Promicromonospora sp. Populi: one gene and its partner. The protein of the gene in region 1 interacts with the protein of each later gene in a pairwise test. Links are inferred from orthologs where the notes say so. Each region holds a gene or a part of one and is shown in the gene's direction. Other genes may lie near its edges. The genes, in order: rlmN and ftsZ.

Region 1 (3,313 bases):
ATCGTGCTGCCCTCCCTGACGGAGGAGCGGCGTCGCGACTACGTGAAGCTCGCCAAGTCGAAGGCCGAGGACTCGCGCGTCTCGGTACGCAACATCCGGCGCAAGGCCAAGGAGACGCTGGACCGCATCGTCAAGGACGGCGAGGCAGGCGAGGACGAGGTCACGCGCGCGGAGAAGGAGCTGGACAAGATCACCAAGAGCCACGTCGAGATCATCGACCAGCTGCTCTCCAGCAAGGAGAGCGAGCTGCTCGAGGTCTGATGTCCGCACCGCCTCGAGACAGAACAGAGCGAGACATTGCGCACACCGACGTGAGCCCCGAACCAGAGCCCGCACCGGCCCCGAAGCAGTCCCGGGCAGGACGTAACCTGCCAGCCGCCATCCTGGTCGGCCTGGGGCTGCTCGCCGCCGTCGGCGCATCGCTGTACTGGCGGCCCGAGCCGTTCGTCCTGTTCGTCGTCCTCCTGATGTGGGCGGGGCTCTGGGAGCTGCGGCAGGCGTTCGCGCGTCGTGACCTGCGGCTGCCGATGGTCCCGCTGTACGTCGGGTCCGCCGGCATGCTCGTCTCGGCGTACCGGGGCGGCCCAGAGGCGCTGTTCGTCGCCTTTGTGCTGACCGTGGCCGCGGCAGTGGTGTGGCGGGCGCTTGACGGCTCGGGCCTGCGGGCCGTGCGGGACTCAGCGGCGGCCGTGTTCGCCGCCGCCTATCTCCCGTTCCTGTGCGGCTTCGTCATCCTGATGCTCGCGCAGCCCGACGGCGAGATCCGCGTGGTGCTGTTCATCCTCATGGCGGTCGCCAACGACACGGGCGGCTACATCGCCGGCGTCCTGCTGGGCCGGCACCCGCTGGCACCGAGCGTCAGCCCCAAGAAGTCCTGGGAAGGGCTGGCGGGCTCGATCGTGCTGGCCACGGCTGTGGGCGTGCTCGGCGCCGTGTACGGCCTCGGCGAGAGCCCGCTGCTCGGTGTTGCGCTCGGCGTCATGACCGCAATCACTGCCACGATCGGCGATCTCGCCGAGTCGCTCCTCAAGCGTGACCTAGAATTGAAGGACATGGGCTCATTGCTCCCGGGGCACGGGGGCGTGCTGGATCGCCTCGACTCGATGATCATCACAGCGCCCTTCGTCTATCTTGTGCTCTCGGTGGTTGCCTGATGAAAACTCCCCTTGCCCAGCCGGTCGTACGGCCGTCGGACGAGACCCCTGCGATCCCGCTGCAGATGGCGCCGAAGCGCCGCGGCAAGCCGCCGAAGCACTTTGCCGACCTCACTCCCGAGGAGCGGGTGGCCTCCGTCGTCGAGGCGGGCGAGCCCGCGTTCCGGGCCAAGCAGCTCGCGACGCACTACTTCACGCACTTCACGAGCGACCCGGCGAAGATGACGGACCTCCCGGCGAGCTCCCGCGACGCCCTGGCGAGCACGATGTTCCCCGAGCTGATGCGGCCCACGCGCAAGCTGGAGGCCGACGGCGGCACCACGGTCAAGACCCTGTGGCACCTGTTCGACGAGGCCAAGGTCGAGTCGGTGCTGATGCGCTATCCGCAGCGCACCACGCTGTGCGTCTCCAGCCAGGCCGGCTGCGGTATGGCCTGCCCGTTCTGCGCGACGGGCCAGCTCGGCCTGACCCGCAACCTGTCGACGGCGGAGATCCTGGAGCAGGTTCGTGCCGCGTTCCGCTCGCTGGCCGACGGCGAGATCCCCGGCGGCGTCACCCGGCTGAACAACCTGGTGTTCATGGGCATGGGCGAACCGCTGGCCAACTACAAGGCAGTCATCGAGACGGTGCGGACCCTGGTGGCGCCGCAGCCGGAGGGCTTCGGTATGTCGGCCCGCAACATCACGGTCTCGACGGTGGGCCTGGTCCCGGCCATGCAGAAGCTGACCAAGGAGGGCATCCCGGTCACGCTGGCACTCTCCCTGCACGCGCCCGACGACGACCTGCGCTCCGAGCTCGTGCCGATCAACACGCGCTGGAGCGTGGACGAGACGCTCGACACCGCGCGGAACTACTTCGAGGTCACCGGTCGTCGGGTGTCCATCGAGTACGCGCTGATCAAGGACATGAACGACCACGCCTGGCGTGCTGACCTGCTGGGCGAGAAGCTCAACGCCCGCGGCCGCGGCTGGGTGCACGTGAACCCGATCCCGCTCAACCCGACCCCCGGTTCGATCTGGACCGCGAGCGACCGGGATGTCGAGGACGAGTTTGTGGCACGATTGCGCGGTCACGGGATCCCGACCACGATCCGTGATACCCGCGGGAGCGATATCGACGGGGCCTGCGGGCAGCTTGCGGCTGAGGAGGACGACGAGTGAGTGGGATGTTCAACAGCGTTCCCGCGATGCGCACCGGGTACGACAAGGACGAGGTCGACGAGTTCTTCGACCACGCCCGGCAGGCTTATGAAGGACGCACTGCAGACCGGCTGACCAGCGCCGACATCCAGGCGTCGACTTTCGACCTGACGCGGGGTGGCTACAACACCCACGAGGTCGACGCGGCGCTCGACCGGCTGGAGGCGGCATTCATCGCCCGGCAGCGTGCGGAGTACGCGGCGGCACACGGCCAGCAGGCCTGGATGAACGCGCTCGCCGAGCGTGCACGTTCCCTGTACGGGCGGCTCGGCCGCCCGGACGGGGACAAGTTCGCGCCCGCCGACCGTGGCTCGCAGGGCTACGACAAGGACGACGTCGACGACCTGTGCGACCGGCTCATCGGGTACTTCGACCGCCAGGAGCCGCTGACCGCTGGCGACATCCGGTCGGCCACGTTCGGCCGGGCCCGCGGCGGCGACGCCTACGACGAGGGTTCGGTGGACGCATTCCTCAGCCGCGCGGTAGAGGTCCTGCTCGGGGTGGAGTGACGCCTCGGCGGTGCGGGCCGCCGGATTGCCGAGATGAGGCTAGGCTCTGTAAGACACGACATCCGACGGCAGACCGCACACTTTGGTTGGAGATGTGGCGGAGTGAGTGACGACGCTGAGTGGCTGGTCGAGCTGGGCGCCGCCCCGTCACCCGCCCAGTTTCTGTACCGGGACGTGATCGCCCGGCAACGTGCCGCCTACAGTTCCTTCGCGCGTGGCTATGAGGTCGACGCCGAGCGGAGGGAGACCTGGGCCGGCAGGTGGTTGCAGCCGGCCATGCGGCATATCGACCTCGGCGGGCGTAAGAAGTCCGCCGTGCGCGTGCTTGACGTCGGATCGGGCATCGGGACCTTCGCGGGGCATCTGGCCCGCGAAGGTTTCGACGTGTGGGCGATCGACATAGCCGACGAGATGGTGAAGCGTACCCGTGCGCGGCTGCGTGGCGTGTACG
Region 2 (3,213 bases), 170 kb from region 1 along the record:
CTACCGCTTCTGGCGCCGGATCGGCTGGGGTGCCGTGGCCCTCGCCTGCGCGGCGGGCCTGGTCTGGGTGACGTTCTTCTCGCCGCTGCTCGCGCTCGACCCGGAGCAGGTGCGGGTATCGGGGCAGGGCACGACGATCGACGTCGAACAGGTGCGCACCGCCGCGACGGACCAGGCGGACGTGCCGCTGCCGCGGATCGACACGGTGGGCCTGCGCGAGGAGATCCTCGCGATGAACGGCGTCAGAGACGTCGAGATCACGCGGACCTGGCCCGACGGGCTGACGGTGGCGCTCACGTCGCGCGAGCCGGTGGCCGCGGTGCCACAGCCCGGCGACGTGTACGCCCTGATGGACACCGATGGTGTGCGCGTCGGCACGGTGGAGGACGTCCCGGACGGCCTGCCCTCGATAGTTCTCTCGCTCGACGACGGCGAGGCCAGCCGGCGCGCCATGGACGCGGCGCTCTCCGTGCTGGGCGCGCTGCCGCCGGAGCTGGGCGCCGACATCCGGACGGTGCACGCGGCAACGCAGGACGACGTGCGTACCACCCTGTCCGACGGGCGGGTGATCCGGTGGGGGAGCGGGGAGCAGGTCGAGCTCAAGACCAGGGTCGCCCAGACGCTGCTGGAGGCCGAGCCGTCGGCGACGACGGTCGACGTGTCGTCGCCCGAGCTGCCGGTCACGAACTGATCGCTGAAATGACATCGATGTGATTTCTCGCGTGCATCGGTGCGCGACACGCGCGACGATGTCTTCGACACACCTCGATGGCCCACCTACCGTCGAACTCAGCAGCAACCTGACATAACTCTAACCCTCTACCTCAACCTGAGTGTTCATGGGACGAGAGTCGGGACTCGGGACCCGAATCGAAAGGCGACGACGTGGCAACTCCGCAGAACTACCTGGCAGTAATCAAGGTGGTCGGCATCGGCGGCGGTGGTGTGAACGCCGTCAACCGCATGATCGAGGTCGGCCTCAAGGGCGTCGAGTTCATCGCCATCAACACTGACGCACAGGCGCTCCTGATGTCGGACGCGGACGTCAAGCTCGACGTCGGGCGCGAGCTCACGCGCGGCCTTGGTGCCGGCGCGGACCCGGAGGTGGGCAAGAAGGCCGCCGAGGACCACGCCGAGGAGATCGAGGACGTCCTGCGCGGCGCCGACATGGTCTTTGTCACCGCGGGCGAGGGCGGCGGCACCGGCACGGGTGGCGCTCCGGTCGTGGCGCGCATCGCGCGTGCGCTCGGAGCGCTGACCGTCGGCGTCGTCACGCGTCCGTTCACGTTCGAGGGCCGCCGTCGCGCCGTGCAGGCCGACAGCGGTATCGAGAACCTCCGAGACGAGGTCGACACGTTGATCGTCATCCCGAACGACCGGCTCCTGGCGATGTCGGACCGGAACGTGTCCGCGATCGCGGCGTTCCACTCCGCCGACCAGGTCCTGCACTCCGGTGTGCAGGGCATCACGGACCTCATCACCACGCCCGGCCTGATCAACCTGGACTTCGCGGACGTGAAGTCGGTCATGCAGGGTGCGGGCTCGGCGCTCATGGGCATCGGCTCCGCACGCGGCGAGGACCGCGCGGTGCAGGCCGCCGAGCTGGCGATCTCGTCGCCGCTGCTCGAGGCGTCGATCGACGGTGCGCACGGTGTGCTGCTCTCGATCCAGGGCGGCAGCGACCTCGGCCTCTTCGAGGTGCACGAGGCCGCGCGCCTGGTGCAGGAGGCCGCGCACCCGGAGGCGAACATCATCTTCGGTACGGTCATCGACGACGCGCTGGGCGACGAGGTGCGGGTCACCGTCATCGCCGCGGGTTTTGACGGCGGCCTGCCCAAGGAGCGCAAGGACAGCCGGGCGCTCGGCCAGGTCTCGGGTGCGGTCTCGGCGGCCACGCGTAGCCCCGCCACGGCGCCGGTCCCGCTGCCCGACGTGTCGGACGCGGCGCGCCGGATTCCCGAGCTGCAGGGTGTCAACGGCATGCCGCCGTCGGTCCCGCCGGCGCACCCGGTGCCCGTCTCGACGCTGCCGCGCGTGATCGACGACGAGGGTTCGGACGACGTGCCGCGCACGCTGGACGAGCCGGCCGTCGTGGTGCACGGCTCCTTCAACCGGCAGGACGTGGGTCGCGAGCAGGAGCGCGTCGAGGTCCCGCCGCTGTACGACGAGAACCCGCGCAGGTCGTCGTCGGAGGACCTCGACGTCCCCGACTTCCTGAAGTGACTTCCTGAAGTGATCGGCCGGGTAACCTCGCACACGTGAGCGACACCCGGACTCTTGCAGGCGTGCACCCCGTCGATCTTGGCGACGGGGTGCACGCCTTTTTCACGACCGGTGCGGGCGGCGTGTCGCCGGCCCCATGGGCGACGTCGGACGGCGGCGGCCTGAACCTTGGCCTGAACGTGTCCGACGACGCGGCCCGGGTGGCGGCCAACCGTTCCCTGGTCGTGGAACGGCTCGGCGCGCCGGTGGCGTTCGCCACCCAGGTGCACGGTGACGTGGTGCTCGAGCTCGGCGGTGCCGAGCGGAGCCTCTGGGCCGCGCCCCGGCCGCCGGACTCCGCGGGGGAGGGCGACGCGCTCGTCACCGCCGAGCGCGGGCTGGGCCTCGGGGTACTGGTCGCGGACTGCGTGCCGGTGCTGCTGGCCGACCCCGTGGCGCGAGTGGTCGGTGTGGCGCACGCGGGGCGCAAGGGCGTCCTGGCGGGTGTGGTGCACCGCGCGCTGGACGTGCTGGTCGCCCGGGGAGCGGATCCCGCGCGCGTGCGCGCCGCCGTCGGACCCGCGGTGTGCGGGCGGTGCTACGAGGTGCCTGGCGCGATGCGCGACGAGGTGGCCGCCGCGGTGCCCGAGACCTTCGCGACGACGCGCGGCGGCACGCCAGGTCTCGACCTGCCTGCCGGGGTGGTCGCGCAGCTGGCCGCGCGTGGCGTCGTCGTGACCCGTGTCGAGCGCTGCACGGTCGAGGAACCAGACCTCTTCTCGCACCGACGCGCGAGCCTGGCGGGTACCACAACGGGGCGACAGGCGGGCATCGTGGCGCTGATGTGACCGGGATTACTCTCGCTTGGTGTACGCGACACGCCGGTAGCACCCTCCTGACCTGCGAAATCACACGGATGTCGTTTTTAACGAGCATTCGCTGAACAACTTTGGCAAAGTTGTTCGTGGCACGGCGTGTCGCACTTCCGGGTCGGATTGCGCCGGGCTACTT

The links.
Region 2: the proteins of rlmN (region 1) and ftsZ interact in binary tests that used the Escherichia coli proteins (3 or more experiments, as listed by UniProt). The link is inferred for Promicromonospora sp. Populi from one-to-one orthologs.

What each region holds. Positions count from the first base shown.
Region 1 is NZ_CP163528.1:198,678-201,990, forward strand. The notes cover bases 235-3,233. They hold rlmN (23S rRNA (adenine(2503)-C(2))-methyltransferase RlmN), read left to right. Parts: upstream 235-1,153; coding sequence 1,154-2,314; downstream 2,315-3,233. Other genes in these bases: frr (ribosome recycling factor), read left to right, coding at 235-261; AB1046_RS00925 (phosphatidate cytidylyltransferase), read left to right, coding at 312-1,154; AB1046_RS00935 (DivIVA domain-containing protein), read left to right, coding at 2,320-2,862; AB1046_RS00940 (class I SAM-dependent methyltransferase), read left to right, coding at 2,965-3,233. Also shown: more of frr, read left to right, coding at 1-234; more of AB1046_RS00940, read left to right, coding at 3,234-3,313.
Region 2 is NZ_CP163528.1:368,388-371,600, forward strand. Bases 156-3,054 are described here. They hold ftsZ (cell division protein FtsZ), read left to right. Parts: upstream 156-885; coding sequence 886-2,223; downstream 2,224-3,054. Other genes in these bases: AB1046_RS01585 (cell division protein FtsQ/DivIB), read left to right, coding at 156-691; pgeF (peptidoglycan editing factor PgeF), read left to right, coding at 2,259-3,050. Outside these bases: more of AB1046_RS01585, read left to right, coding at 1-155. UniProt on the Escherichia coli protein: Essential cell division protein that forms a contractile ring structure (Z ring) at the future cell division site. The regulation of the ring assembly controls the timing and the location of cell division.